Regions from separate parts of the Pseudomonas sp. NPDC090592 genome, predicted to be linked through region 2. Evidence: riboswitches for the same ligand, from Rfam matches in the RefSeq annotation. Region 2 holds a riboswitch; the other holds the start of a gene.
What was found. Region 2 has a riboswitch for manganese ahead of mntP (manganese efflux pump MntP). Riboswitches for the same ligand answer to the same signal wherever they lie in the genome.
Positions count from the first base shown of each region.

Region 1: linked by a shared signal. The riboswitch ahead of ACIQUI_RS11270 (TMEM165/GDT1 family protein) and the one ahead of mntP (manganese efflux pump MntP) in region 2 are both predicted to bind manganese.

Region 1 is NZ_JBIVXJ010000010.1:89,518-97,291, reverse strand. It holds gene ACIQUI_RS11280 (M60 family metallopeptidase) at 1-665, shown strand, start outside; gene ACIQUI_RS11275 (M48 family metallopeptidase) at 825-1,643, shown strand; gene ACIQUI_RS11270 (TMEM165/GDT1 family protein) at 1,722-2,306, opposite strand; yybP-ykoY riboswitch at 2,395-2,534, opposite strand; gene ACIQUI_RS11265 (methyltransferase) at 2,574-3,572, opposite strand; gene ACIQUI_RS11260 (2-hydroxyacid dehydrogenase) at 3,626-4,591, opposite strand; gene ACIQUI_RS11255 (fatty acid--CoA ligase) at 4,844-6,526, shown strand; gene ACIQUI_RS11250 (DUF1302 domain-containing protein) at 6,859-7,774, shown strand, end outside.
Region 2 is NZ_JBIVXJ010000055.1:4,633-12,406, forward strand. It holds gene ACIQUI_RS28060 (amino acid adenylation domain-containing protein) at 1-1,854, opposite strand, end outside; gene ACIQUI_RS28065 (helix-turn-helix transcriptional regulator) at 2,277-3,059, shown strand; gene ACIQUI_RS28070 (efflux transporter outer membrane subunit) at 3,075-4,472, shown strand; gene mntP (manganese efflux pump MntP) at 4,568-5,134, opposite strand; yybP-ykoY riboswitch at 5,137-5,314, opposite strand; gene ACIQUI_RS28080 (universal stress protein) at 5,424-6,314, shown strand; partial or broken gene ACIQUI_RS28085 (TonB-dependent siderophore receptor) at 6,561-7,774, shown strand, end outside.

The DNA of each region.
Region 1 (7,774 bases), on a different contig from region 2:
ATCTACAAGCCCATGCGTTCCTTGATAATCCGGATCCGAACAAAAAGTTTGAAGATCTTGGAGATTTTGTCCGGCTTATCATGTGGGAGCAACTGCGAGTAGCCTATGGCGATGAATTCTTTCACCGGCTTCATCATGAGGCGCGGACAAATGGAATCAGCGACACCGGACAAGGCGATGCTCAATACCGTCATTACTTCATGGTTACCAGCTCACTGGCTGCGCGGCACGATCTGACAACCTTCTTCACCCGCTGGGGTTTGCATCCCACAGAGCGCACGCTTACAGCCATCCGAGACCTGAGGCTGCCCCAACCAACCCCTGATCCCTCGACCCTTCACATAAAAGCCGAAACACAGATCGACATTGCCGCCACACATTCCGGCAGCTTCGTGATTATAGGAACTGCCCGTCCGCGCAGCCGGCTGAAAACTACCAATGATCCCAAGCAAGGCTGGTTCGACCCAGAAGGGGGAATTACCTATGCCCGACGCGCGGGAGAGTTCGTCGTAGTCACCAATAGAACGGTGAATGGGAAGTGTGTGGTCAAGTCTTACGACCCGGATACGGGGGAGGCTCTAGGTGAGTCTAACCATGTCTCGCCGGTCTTGGATGACGATACATTGCAATCCTGCCACTGCACGGAACTCACAGATGATCACTGATCGTCTGGAGTTTCAGAGGCTGCCGGTCGCAATCCGCCTTGCGAAGCCTTTCATGAGCGTGTTTGCGTTAGCAGGACTGTAAAGAAACTTTCCTTTGGCTATGGCGGGGTGGGGGCGACTCGGCCTAGGATACGGCGCATGTAAAAAGGGAGTGTTTTCATGCGTAAGTCTTTTGTCGTCAGCCTGTTGAGTGCTGGCATCCTGCTGGCCGGCTGCCAGGCGGTGAACACCACCAGTGGCGGTGCTGTCGGCGTGCAGCGCCAGCAGTACATGTTCAGCATGCTCTCGACCGATGAGGTCAACCAGATGTACGCGCAGTCGTACCAGCAGACCCTGGGTGAGGCCTCGAGCAAAGGCGTGCTCGACAAGTCCAGCGCCGATGCCAAGCGGGTGCAGGTCATTGCCAACCGCCTGATCGCCCAGGCACCCAAGTTCCGCCCGGATGCCGCGCAATGGAACTGGGAAGTCAACGTGATCAAGAGCGATGAACTGAACGCCAATTGCGGCCCGGGCGGCAAGATCATCGTGTACACCGGGCTGATCGATCAGCTCAAGCTCACCGATGCTGAAATTGCGGCGGTGGTGGGCCACGAGATTGCTCACGCCCTGCGCGAGCACAGCCGTGAAGCGATGTCCAAGGCCTATGGCGTACAAATGGCCCGCCAGGGTGCAGGTGCCCTGTTGGGCTTGGGCGAGAGCAGCATGGCAGTGGCCGATGCCGTGGTGAACTACTCCATGACCCTGCCCAACAGCCGGGCCAATGAGAACGAAGCCGACCTGATCGGCCTGGAGCTGTCGGCACGTGCGGGTTATGACCCGAATGCCGCGATCACCTTGTGGAACAAGATGAGCAAGGCTTCCGAAGGTGCGCCGCCAGAGTTCATGAGTACTCACCCGGCTTCTGAAAGCCGCATTGCTTCGTTGCAGGCGGCAATTCCGAAGGTGATGCCGCTGTACCAGGCTGCGGCCAAGCAGTAAGAGCAGCTACAAGTTTCAAGCTGCAAGCTACAAGTCAAGGCAGTATCGGCTTTGCTTGCAGCTTGCAGCTTGCAGCTTTCAGCCCACCCAGCCACTGGCCTTCATCGCCGAATAGACGGCCACGATCGCCAGCACGAAGAACGCCGTGGCCGCCAGGCGACGGATCAGCGTCAGCGGCAGTTTGTCGGCCGCGAAGTTACCCGCCAGCACCACTGGCACGTTGGCAATCAGCATTCCCAGGGTAGTGCCGATAATGACCATGATCAGGTGCGGATACTGCGCAGCCAGCATGACCGTGGCGACCTGGGTCTTGTCACCGATTTCGGCCAGGAAGAACGCGATCAGCGTGGTCAGGAACGGCCCGAAACGGCGTGCCGGGTTCTCGTCGTCATCCATCTTGTCCGGGACCAGGGTCCACAGCGCAGTGGCGGTAAAGCTCGCCGCCAGGATCCAGTGCAGTGCCGAATCGCTGAAAAAACTGCCAAACCACGCGCCCACGGCACCGGCCGCAGCATGGTTGGCCAGGGTAGCGGCGACGATGCCGGCAATGATCGGCCAGGGCTTGCGGAAGCGGGCAGCGAGAATGAGCGCGAGCAGTTGCGTCTTGTCGCCGATTTCGGCGAGCGCAACGATAGCGGTGGGGACCAACAGAGATTCCAGCATCAGGATTCCTACGGGGGCGGGTCGACACGGCTATGACACGTACAGCCTCCCCGCCCCGGGTAAGGTGTGCGTGTCATAGGTCTTGTCAAACCCTGGATCCGTCTACGCGGATCTCTCCATGCAGGCTGGCATGGTGGGTCGCACGCGCCATGGTCTGTGGACCAAGTATGTTGACGCGTACCGGGCGAGCAGTGCGCTCGCGGGAGACTACTCCCCTAGGACGGTGCGGATTCTGCCTAGGCAAAACATTTTCGGCAAGCGGTGTTTTTAACCGCGTGTTGCCTGGTAAATCCGAAAACCGTCAGCCTCGTCGCGTACCTGGCAGTTGCCCAGCGCCCCTTCGATAAGCGGTTGATAGCGCAGGAAGCTGTTGGCAACCAGGCGCATTTCGCCACCTTTTCGCAGATGAACGGCGGATTTTTTCAGCAAGTTTTCCGAGGCCTGGTAGTTGGTGTGCACCCCGGTGTGGAACGGCGGGTTGCTCAGGATCAGGCTCAGCTCGGTGGGTGCTGCGTCGATACCATCACCGCTGATCACATCGCCTTCCAGGCCGTTGGCGGCCAGGGTCAGGCGGCTGGCCGCCACGGCGAAGGCGTCCACGTCCAGCAGGGTTACCCGGCTTTGCGGGTAACGGCGCTTGACCGTGGCGCCCAAAATCCCGGCGCCACAGCCAAAGTCCAGCACATGCCCGCTCGGCAGGCCGTCGAGGTGCTTGAGCAGCAGGGCGGTACCTCGGTCCAGCCGCCCATGGCTGAATACGCCGGGCAGGCTGACCACCTGCAACGGGCCGTCTTCCAGGGCTAGCTCGAAGCGCTCGGCCAGGCTTTGCAGCGGCTTGGCTTCAGGCGCCTGCTCGATGGTCACTTGCCACAGCTGGCAGTGCCGGGCGCTGTCGAGCTTGCGCGGTTTGCCAAAGGCTTGCAGCTGTTTGGCCGCCCCTTCGATGCCGCCGCGCTTTTCGCCGACCAGGTACAGCTCGCGGCCGGCCAGGCGCGATGCCAGGGCATTGAGCAGGTAGGCCGCCAGTTCGCGAGACTTGGGCAGGAACAGCACAGCGCTGTCGAAGGCCGCTGCAGGCGGCTCGACCCCATAATGACTGCGCCCGGCAAAGCGGCTGTCGAGCATGGCCTGATCGCCTGCATGCCAAGTCCAGGCCTGGGCCTGCGGCAATTGCGTGAGCAGGCCATCGGCGGGGGCACCAGCGATCAGCAGCGGCCCCTGGAACAGCTCTGCCTGGCGGAGCAACACTTCACTGCGCGGGTCCATGGACGACGCCTCCTGGAAAAAGTGGCGCAGTGTAGCAGAGGCGGGCGACGGGCTCAGCTGACTACGCGGCGTGGCTGCCCGGCAAAGAAGGCTTGGGCGTTCTCGCTGAGCTGGCCGACGATACGCTGGCGCGACTCCACCGCACCCCAGGCGCTGTGTGGGGTGATGACCAGGCGCGGGATGCCGGGCTCGAGCAGCGGGTTGCCGTTGACCGGCGGTTCCACGCTCAGCACGTCGGTGGCCGCGCCGCCCAGGTGGCCACTGCGCAGCGCGTCGGCCAGCGCCTGTTCGTCGATCAGGCCACCGCGAGCGGTATTGACCACCAGCGCATCGGGCTTGAGCAGGGCCAGTTCGCGGGCACCGAGCATGTGCCGGGTGTGCTCGTTCAGCGGGCAATGCAGGGTCAAGGCGTCGACTTGTGGCAATAGCTCGTCCAGCGGCAGGCGGTCGTCACGTTCCGGGCGCCCAGGGATCTGCCCGCTCAGCACACGCATGCCAAAGGCCTCGGCCAGCCTTGCTACAGCGCCACCCAGTTCGCCGTGGCCAAGCAGGCCGAGGGTTTTGCCTTCCAGCTCGACGATGGGGAAGTCCAGCAGGCAGAACTGGCTGGCCTTCGCCCACTGGCCGTCGGCCACTGCCTGGTTGTAGTCGCACAGGCGGGTTGCCAGGGCCAGCAACAGGGCGAGGGTGTGCTGCGCGACGGACGGCGTGCCGTAGCCCTGGCAGTTGCAGACGGTGATGCCTTGGGCGCGCGCCGCCGCCAGGTCGACGTTGTTGGTACCGGTGGCAGCTACCAGGATCAGCTTGAGTTGCGGGTTGGCCGCCAGGGTTGCGGCGTCAAGCATGACCTTGTTGCTGATCACCGCGACCGCGCCTTGCAGGCGTTCTGCGACCTGGCCGGGACCGGTGGCGGCGAACAGCTCGAATTCATCGAATTGCTGCTTGAGGGGCGAAAGGTCGAGGTCGCCAAGGTCCAGGGACTGGTGATCGAGAAACACGGCGCGACGCGGGCTGGGCATGAGGTTCTCCGGTGGCAGGGCGGGATAATGGTGTTTTGGGCCATTCGCGGGCGTGCCCGCGAAAGGACCCTTTGCTCCAGCACAGGTACTGAAGCTTTCAGCGCAGTGTCTAGCCCGTGGTTACCGCCCGTCAACGCCCGCCGCTCATACCTTCGCCAGGCAAATCATTCCTTCGGCTGATTTAGCCGTCACATTGGCGAACTACAGTAGTTCCCAGACTTGTCCGGCCCGCTTTTCAGAAAAGGGATACCCATGTTGCAGACCCGCATCATCAAACCCGCCGAGGGCGCCTACGCCTACCCATTGCTGATCAAGCGCCTGCTGATGTCTGGCAGCCGCTATGAGAAAACCCGCGAAATCGTCTACCGCGACCAACTGCGGCTGACCTATCCGCAGCTCAACGAGCGCATCGCGCGCCTGGCCAATGTGCTGACCGAGGCCGGGGTTAAGGCCGGTGATACCGTGGCGGTAATGGACTGGGACAGCCACCGCTACCTGGAATGCATGTTCGCCATCCCCATGATCGGTGCGGTGGTGCATACCATCAACGTGCGCCTTTCGCCTGAGCAGATCCTCTACACCATGAACCACGCCGAAGACCGCGTGGTGCTGGTCAACAGCGACTTCGTCGGCCTGTATCAGGCTATTGCCGGGCAATTGACCACAGTCGACAAGACCCTGCTGCTGACCGATGGCCCTGACAAGACCGCCGAGCTACCCAACCTGGTGGGTGAATACGAGCAATTGCTGGCCGCTGCCAGCCCGCACTACGATTTCCCCGACTTCGACGAAAACTCGGTGGCCACCACCTTCTACACCACCGGCACCACCGGCAACCCCAAGGGTGTGTACTTCACCCACCGGCAACTGGTGCTGCACACCCTGGCTGAGGCCTCGGTCACTGGCAGTATCGACAGCGTGCGCCTGCTGGGCAGCAACGACGTGTACATGCCCATTACCCCGATGTTCCACGTGCATGCCTGGGGCATTCCCTACGCTGCCACCATGCTTGGCATGAAGCAGGTGTACCCGGGGCGCTACGAGCCAGACATGCTGGTCAAGCTGTGGCGTGAGGAGAAAGTCACCTTCTCCCATTGCGTGCCGACCATCTTGCAGATGCTGCTCAATTGCCCGACCGCGCAGGGCCAGGACTTCGGCGGCTGGAAGATCATCATCGGTGGCAGCGCGCTCAACCGTTCGCTGTACCAGGCTGCCCTGGCGCGTGGCATCCAGCTGACCGCCGCCTATGGCATGTCCGAAACCTGCCCGCTGATTTCCGCTGCGCACCTGAACGACGAACTGCAGGCCGGCAGCGAGGATGAACGTATCACCTACCGGATCAAGGCTGGCGTGCCGGTGCCGCTGGTTGAGGCGGCGATTGTCGACGGTGACGGCAACTTCCTGCCGGCCGATGGTGAAACCCAGGGCGAGCTGGTGCTGCGCGCGCCGTGGCTGACCATGGGCTATTTCAAGGAGCCGGAAAAGAGCGAGGAGCTGTGGCAGGGCGGCTGGCTGCACACCGGTGACGTCGCCACCCTCGACGGCATGGGCTATATCGACATCCGCGATCGCATCAAGGATGTGATCAAGACCGGTGGCGAGTGGATTTCCTCTCTAGACCTGGAAGACCTGATCAGCCGTCACCCGGCCGTGCGCGAAGTCGCCGTGGTTGGGGTGGCCGACCCGCAATGGGGCGAGCGCCCGTTTGCCCTGCTGGTGGTGCGCGACGGCCAGGCCATCGATGCCAAGGCGCTCAAGGAACACCTCAAGCCGTTCGTCGAACTGGGGCACATCAACAAGTGGGCGATTCCCAGCCAGATCGCCGTTGTTACTGAAGTTCCCAAGACCAGCGTCGGCAAGCTCGACAAGAAACGCATCCGTCAGGACATCGTCCAGTGGCAGGCCAGCAACAGCGCGTTCCTTTCAACACTGTAACCGCCGTGCGGGTCGCGAACGTCAGAACGCGACCCGCACGCTAGAGGCCTCGGCGCCTTGCCAAACGGCAGAAATGCGCCATCCTTTAGCACTGCCAGCCCGCAACCGGAGCAACAGTGCAGCGAGTTGGCGGCACGGAGCGCAAATCACACTTTAGAGGGATCAAGCGCCTGTGCCTTGCTGGCTATAGTCGGGGCCAGGGGATTTTCAGGAATGGGGGAGGGCGACACGCGCAAGCCGTGTCGCCGCGGGCGAAAGCCTGCAAACCGGTCGCTCGGGCCGTTCTTGAAGGGACTCACTGCCATAACAATAAAGTACATGGAGTAGCGTCGATGAAATCTGCAAACCTGTTCTGGCGCCGGGCCAAGTTGCCCCTGGCCGTCAGCCTTGCTTCCACGCTCGCAAGTCCTGCTTTCGCTGTCAGTTTCAACATTGGTGAAATCGAAGGCCAGTTCGACTCCTCGCTCTCCATCGGCGCCAGCTGGTCGACGGCCAACCCCAACAAGAACCTGATCGGGGTGAACAACGGCGGCAAGGGCCTGTCGCAGACCTCCGACGACGGCCACCTGAACTTCAAGAAGGGCGAAACCTTCTCCAAGATCTTCAAGGGTATCCATGACCTGGAGCTCAAGTACGGCGATACCGGTGTGTTCGTGCGCGGCAAGTACTGGTACGACTTCGAGCTGAAGGACGAGGGCCGTGAGTTCAAGGACATCAGCGACTCCAACCGCAAGGAAGGCGCCAAGTCTTCCGGCGCCCAGTTGCTCGACGCCTTCGTGTACCACAACTACTCCATCGGTGATCAGCCTGGCTCCGTGCGCCTTGGCAAGCAGGTGGTGAGCTGGGGCGAAAGTACCTTCATTGGCGGTGGCATCAACTCGATCAACCCCATTGATGTATCGGCGTTTCGCCGCCCAGGGGCCGAGATCAAGGAAGGCCTGATCCCGGTCAACATGTTCTACATCTCGCAAAGCCTGACCGACAACCTGTCGGCCGAAGCCTTCTACCAGATCGAGTGGGACCAGACGGTTGTCGACAACTGCGGCACCTTCTTCTCCCAGCCGGACATCATCGCCGATGGCTGTACCGACAACCTGCGTGTGCTTAACAGCAGCCGTACGGTGCCGGGCGCGGCCCAGCAGTTCCTCGCCACGCGTGGAGTGAACATCAACGAAGAAGGTGTAATGGTGGCCCGTGGCGCCGACCGCGACGCCCGTGACAGCGGCCAGTTCGGTGTGGCCATGCGCT
Region 2 (7,774 bases):
GCCTTTGGGCAAGCCGGTGGAACCGGAGGTGTAGATGACATAGGCAAGGTCGCTTGGCGATTGCGGTGCAAACCGGAACGCCGCGGCTGGCGTGGCGGCCCAGTCGAAACGATCCAGCTCGACCTGCCTCAGGCCGTGGGCCGGCAAGCGCTCGGTCAGCCGGGAAAGGGTCAGCAGCACGTCAGGCGCGCTGTCTTCCAGCAGATAAGCCAACCGCTCGCGCGGATGAGCCGGGTCAATCGGCACATAGGCGGCGCCAGCCTTGAGTACGGCCAACAGCCCCACCAACGTGTCCAGCCCGCGCTGGGCGATCAGCGCCACCCGGCGTTCAGGCCGCACACCCAGGCCTGCCAGGTGTTGCGCCAGCAGTTCGGCACGCCGCTCAAGTTCGCCATAGGTCAGCGCCTGGCCGTTGTGCAGCGCAGCCACTGCCGCCGGCCGCGCCTTGGCCTGGGCCTGGATGCGCTGCTGAATCAGGCCCGCATCAGCCACTGGCATTTGCGTGGCATGCCACTGTTCAAGTGCAGCATGCTCGCTGCCGGTCAGCAGGTCGAATTGGCCGGGCAACGCCTGCGGCTGCTGTAGCCCTTGCTCCAGCACATGCAGCAGGCGCCCGGCCAGCGCCCGGGCTTCATCATCGGCAAACCAGGCCCGGTTGTGCACCACATGCAGCGTCGCCGCGTCGCTGTGGCTGTTGCAGCGCAGGTGGATACTCAACGGCGTCGGTTCGTGGCCATTGCAGATCATCACGGTGTGGCCAGGCGCGTCAGCAATCTGCAAGGCGTTGCTGTCTTCTTCGAACGAGACCATCAGTTCGAACAGCTGCGGCCGTTCTTCACGCAGCACGCCGAGGCTGCGGTTGAGTTCACTGAGGGCAAAGCGCTGATGGCGATAATCCTGTTTCAACGCATCGCGAATGCCCTCCACCAGCGCGGCGAACGAGCATTCGCGGGCAAAGCCCATGCGCAGCGCACTCACCTGGGTGAACAGCCCCAGGGTTGCCTTGAAGCGGGCGTTGCCGCGGTTGCGCACGGGCAGCCCGACCACCCATTCGTCACGTTGCCAGGTGCGCGTCACGCAAACATGCAACGCAGCCAGCAGCACATGCAGTGGCGACGCTTGCAGCCCGGCAGCAAAGCGGCGCATGCGTGCCAGCAACTGGCAGTCGAACGCTTGCACCTGTGCGCCACTGGGCCAGCCATTCGCCGGCGCAGTGCGCTCGCGCGGGGCCAGCAGGGCGTCGGGCAACTGCTGGTAGCTGGCCAGCCAGTAGTCGCGGTCGCGGGCATGCCGCGTAGACACCTGATACTGGGCATCGTCTGCAATGAAGGCCTGGTAGGAGGCTGCCCCGCGCGGCAAGGGCAGGCCTTGCTGCAACAACTGGTAGCAGTCGGCGAGCTGCTTGAACCACTGGTCTACCCCCCAGCCATCGAGAATCAGATGATGGGCCTGCACCGCCAGCAGGTAACGCTGGTCGGCAATGCGGATCAACGTTGCGCCCCATAAAGGGCTGGCATCCAGGCTGTAGGGCGTACGCATTTGTGCTTCCAGCAAGGCCAGTGCAGCGGCAAACGGCTCGCTTGCCTGGCGCAGGTCGTGCCGGGCCAGTGGCACGGCCATGTGCTCGGCAAAATACTGGCGGGCAAGGCCGCCTTCGGTGACCACTACCGTGCGCAGGCCATCATGCTCGGCCACCAGGTGCTGCAGCGCCTGCTGCAACTGCCCGGCATCCACCCTGCCCTGCAACTCCACATACGCGCCGATGTTGTACAGCGGCGAGTCGCCATGGCTGATCTGGTCCAGCCAGATGTCACGTTGGGCAACAGTCAGGGCAAAGGTTTCGACGGCGGGCATGATTCGGCAGGTCCTTCTGGTTGATCATCCGCGGATTCAAGCATCGCCGCCTGCAGCTGTATGGCCCGTTAATCCCGGACAATCGCCCCCCGCAGGGCGGGCTGCTGAAAAACGTGTAGGAAATTAGCCACACCGCGCCATCCACGATGGCCTACGGCACACGGTATACGCCGCGAACAGGCGAGATTCGCCGTGCTTCTGGCGTCAAATAGCCGGCCTGGTGCGAATCTGCGCAAAAACTGCCCTGCCCGGCAGCCACCGGCTGCGGCAGATCGGTGGCATTTTCTGTCCCGGTTTTCCATTACAGACGCCCGCCCGGTAGCGGGCTTGAATACGCCCACCCTCCCGTAATGCCAACCCACACGGAGCACTCGACAGCGAGATCACCCGCCGCAATACCCTGAACCGAGGAAGACAAGGAAATGATGCAGACCGACAGCCGCGAATACCGCCCCGACCCACAGCTGTACCTGCAATTGGGGGAACTGATCGCCAGCACCGGCGCTGCAGGCTTTGCCGACCAGATGTTACGCCTGGTCGAAGCACAAGTGCCTGTCCAACGGCTCGAACTCAGCGAATGGACCCTCGACCTGCAGCGGGCCAATGTCAGCCACATCGAGGTACTGGGCAGTGCCGGGCTGCAACCCGCTCACGCTGCCATCGACAACGTGCGCCAACCGTTGCTGCAACGCATCATGCAGATGAAAGACCCGTTGCTGATCGAGCTCAAGGCACCGCCGGGCGCCCTTCATCCGCGCCAGAATGCCCACCAGTGCCACCTGGTATCGTGCAGTGGCAGCAAACGCTGGGTGATCAGTTTTCATCGTTTGCCAAGCCAGCGCACCTTCTCCCTGAGTGAACTGTCGCAGCTCAAGAGCTTGTCCGACACCCTGCTGCCGCTGGTGGAGCACCACGGCCAGCTGCTTGAACAGGGCGCCATGCGTCGCGCCGGGTCGCCCCTGGCCGACCTTGAAGCAGGCTCGCTGCGCCATTCGTTTGGTGAGCGGCTGGTGCAGGAAGCGGTACGCCTGTCGACCCGCGAACAGGAGGTGTGCCTGGGCCTGCTGACCGGCGGTACGGTGCCAGAGATGGCCCAGCGGCTGAATGTGAAGAACAGTTCGGTGGAAACCTACCTCAAGCGTGCCACTGCCAAACTGGGGGTCAGTGGCCGCCATGGCCTGGCGAAATGGATGGCCGGTGCCTGACTGCGAGACCCTGCGATGCCCCGACATGTTCTGACCTTGTGCGCCGTACTTTTGTGCGGCTGTACCCTTACCCCTGATTACCGGCGACCTGAGCCGTCCGTGGCGGCACACTTTCCGCAGGGGGCAGCCTACGCCGGCAACGTGTCACGCACCCAGGCGGCCGAGGACTGGCAGCAGGTGTTCCGCGACCCGGTACTGCGCCAGCTGATCGACAATGCCCTGGCCAACAATCGCGACTTGCGCACGGCCGCGCTCAACGTCGCGGCCTACCAGGCGCAGTACCGGATCCAGCGTGCCGACCTGCTGCCCAAGGTAACGGCCAATGGCCAGGGCCAGCGCCAGTACTTGCCAAGGGGCATGACCGGCACCGGCCAGGGGGTGATCAGTTCCAGCTATGCCGCGACCCTGGGGGTGAGTGCCTACGAACTGGACCTGTTTGGCCGGGTGCGCAGCCTCAGCGACCAGGCGCTGTTGACCTACCTGGCCAGTGACCAGGCACGGCGCAGTACCCGTCTGAGCCTGGTGGCGAGTGTCGCCAGCGTGTACCTGACCTGGCGCGCCGACCAGGAACTACTGACCCTGGCCAACGAAACCCTGGTGGCCGACGAGCGCAGCCTGCGCCTGACCAGCAACCAGCGCCGTGCCGGCACGGTGTCGGCACTGGACCAGATCCAGGCGCGTACCAGTGTCGACAGTACCCGGGCAGCAGTGGCCCGTTACAAGCGCCTGGTGGCGCAAGACCTCAACCAGCTGGCGCTGTTGGTGGGCGCCCCGGTGGCCGCCGACCTGGCCGCCCTGCCCCTGGCAACCGAGCAGATTGCCGGGCTGCCGGCCGGGTTGCCATCGGACTTGCTGCAACGCCGGCCCGACATACGCCAGGCCGAATACCAACTGCGCGCGGCCAATGCCAATATCGGCGCAGCGCGGGCAGCGTTCTTCCCCAGCATCAGCCTGACCGCCAATGCCGGCAGCACCAGCCCCGAGCTCAACGGCCTGTTCGATGGCGGCTCTGGCACCTGGCTGTTCCAGCCGCAGATCAGCCTGCCGATCTTTACCGCCGGCAGCTTGCGGGCGAGCCTGGACTACGCGCGCCTGCAAAAGGACATACAGGTGGCGCAGTACCAGAAAGCCATCCAGGGTGCTTTCCAGGAGGTAGCCGACGGGTTGGCGGCTAGGGCGACCTATCAGCGCCAGTTGCAGGCGCAGCGCGACCTGGTGGCGTCCAGCCAGCGTTACTACGACCTGGCCGAGCACCGCTACCGGATCGGCGTGGACAGCAGCCTCGTCTTTCTCGATGCGCAGCGCTCGTTGTTCAGCGCCCAGCAGGGGCTGATCAACGACCGCCTGGCGCAGTTGGTAGCAGAGGTGAAGCTGTATGCGGCGTTGGGTGGGGGGTGGAACGAGAGCGATTGAATGCGATGCGGGCGCTCCCGCAGGTATCGCGTCAACCCCGGGCTCCCACAGAGATTGTGCAAGCTTTCAGACTTTGAATAAGACTGCAAAAATGCTTACAGCGCTGTCAGGTGCTCATACAGGATGGTCGCACCCACCAGCATCAGCACGATGCCGCCAATGATCTCGGCGCGCTTGCCTACCACCGAGCCCAAGGCCCGGCCCAGCATGGTGCCGATGGTGACCATGGTCATGGTCGCCAGGCCGATCGCCGCTGCCGCCACCCAGATGTTCACATCGACGAATGCCAGGCCAATGCCCACCGCCAGGGCATCGATGCTGGTGGCCACTGCCGTCACCGCCAGTATCCAGAACGAGTGCTGGCTTTGCTTCTGTTCCTCTTCTTCATCGGGCTTGAGCCCGGCATGCACCATGTGCGCGCCCAGCAACACCAGCAGGAAGAAGGCAATCCAGTGGTCCCACTGTTCGACATACTGGCTGGCTGCCTGGCCCAGCAACCAGCCAATGACCGGGGTAATGGCTTCGATCACACCAAATATCAGCCCGGTGCGCAGGGCTTCGGCCAGGCGAGGTTTGTGCAGGCTGGAACCTTTGCCGATGGCGGCCGCAAAGGCATCCGTGGACATGGCGAAGGCAAGGAAAACGAGGGAAATGGGATTCAACGATCAGGCTCCGCCGGGCTACGAGTCAACGACAGCCTTCTGCAGGCCCGGCTTGGCCACAGAAAGGTCGTTGGTCTCGCCAATCCGGCTGGATGCACAGGCCATGGCAGGTTGCCAAATATGTTGACCGGTGCGCCTTCGCAAGGGCGCGAAGGCAGGCTACTCCCCAAAGAGTGGGGGGATGATACCAGCGTCAGGTGAAAAAAGCGTGAACGGTTTACCGGCCCTACACGGGTCTAGACTGTACAGAACCCAATAACCGGGGGGCTGCCACACGTGGAGGTGTGAGATGAGCCAGTTCAAGCGCTTGTTCGTCATGCTCGGCCCGCAAATGCGCCACACGCCGGCGCTGCAACGCGCAGCGGCGCTGGCGGAGTCCAGCGGGGCACTGCTGGATATCAACGTATTCGTCGATGATGTCGACACCTTTGGCTTGATGAGCGATGGCCGCGAGCGTGAGCGGCTGCTCAGCGACAACCGCCAGTGGCTGGCGGATGAGGCCGAACAACTGGGCAATGCGGGCCTTGATGTGTCCACCGAACTGTTGTTGACCCGCGACCCGCTGGGCAGCGTCCTGGAACGGGTCGAACGACAAGGCTGCGACCTGCTGGTCAAGGACGTGCAACACGAACCGGTGCTCAAACGCCTGATGGTCACGCCACTGGACTGGCAGTTGCTCAAGGACAGCCCGGTTGCCGTGCACCTGTTCAGCGACATACGCCTGCCCCTGCCCCGGCAGATTGCCGCAGCGGTGGACCTGAACAGCCACGGCGCCGGCGAGCACCTGGATGAGCAGGTCATACAGGCAGCGCATGCGCTGGCCCTGCAATGCGACGCCGAACTGCACTTGCTGCATGTGTGCGATGCAGCCAAGACCCACATCGCCGATTTCGGCGCCGGCACGGTGACCATGCCGGGTTTCGATGGCAGCGTGCGAACCGCGCAGCGGGCGGCATTCAACCGCCTGGGTGACCACCACCAGATCCCGTTGGAGCGCCGGCACTTTCTTGAAGGCGCCGCGATCAGGGCAATCGCCCAGTTTGTCGGCCACAGCCGCGCGGATGTGATCGTGATGGGCAGCCACCGGCATGACGCCATGCAGACATACCTTGGCGGAACGACGGCGCATGTGCTGGAGCATCCGCTGTGCAATGTGCTGGCGATCAAGGCGGTGCGCTGAGGGTCTGTAACCTGGCCTGGCCCCTTCGCGGGCATGCCCGCTCCCACAGGATTTCCTAACAGGTTCAGGAAAAGGGGATCCCTGTGGGAGCGGGCGCGCCCGCGAAGAAACCAGCACTGACCGGCCTGCTTGGTATCTGGTACACCAGTGCCACTTAAAAAGAATGCATTTGATAATGATTCGTAGTAATTTCGCGGCGCTTCCCTACCCTCTCCTTCAGCGCCCTACTTCAGGATCGTACCGTCGATGCGTCGCACGTTCGTTTCGCTTTGTGTGCTTCATGCTGTCTCCCCGCTGGCCTTTGCCGAGCCCGAACCGCTCAGCGAACCCGCGCAGATCGAACTCCAGGCCCTCAGCATCACCGGCAGCGCCGACAGTGAACGCGCCGATGGCCCGGTCCAGGGCTACAAGGCCACCCGCTCGGCCAGTGCCACCCGCACCGACACGGCGCTGCACGAAACGCCGCAATCGGTCAGCGTAGTGCCCAAGGATGTGCTGCAAGACACTGGCGCCACGCGCCTGCAGGACGGCCTGGACTACGCCGGCGGTGTCGGCCGCGCCAACAACTTTGGCGGCCAGGGCCTGACCACCTTCACCGTAAGGGGGTTCACCACGGGCGAGTTCTACCGCAACGGTTTCCCGATCAACCGCGGCTACCCCAACGCCCCGGACGCCAATACCGTCGAGCGCCTGGAAGTGATCCGTGGCCCGGCTACCAGCCTGTACGGCCGTGGCGACCCCGGTGGTACGTTCAACGTGGTCAGCAAGCAGCCCCTGCCAGAGTCCAAGGTCACCCTGGGCAGCCAGTTCGATGACCAGGGCATGCACCGCGCCACGCTGGACGCCACTGGCCCACTCAACAGCGACGGCTCGCTGGCCTATCGCCTGAATGTGCTGGGTGAAGGCGGTGAAAGCTTCCGTGACGACGTTGAAAGCGAACGCTACGATGTGGCGCCAGTCATCAGCTGGCAGGTCAATGACGCCACGAAGATCATCTTCGAAGGCGACTTCATGCGTAACAACCACCCGTTGGACCGCGGCCTGACCCGCTATGCAACACAGACCGGCAGCGCTTCGCGTGATACCTACATATGGGAAAAAGGCAGCGACAACCTGCTGCACAACGACAACAACATGGCCCAGGTGCGTTTCGAGCATTTGCTGAACGACAGCTGGACGCTGGCGGGTGGGTTCCAGTTCCTCGATGGCTCGCTCAAGGGCAACGCTGTCGAAGCCAACGGCGCACCGGCAGATGGCCGCACGCTGCAGCGCAACTTCAACTACCGCAAGCTGGAATGGACCGATCGTGACTGGCAACTGAACCTGACCGGGCATTTCGATACGGGCGGTTTCAGCCATACCTTGCTGACCGGCGTCGAGTACGAGAACTACGACTACAACTCGATCATTCAGCGCTCCTCTGCGGCCAATGGCACCTACCCTATCGACATCTACAACCC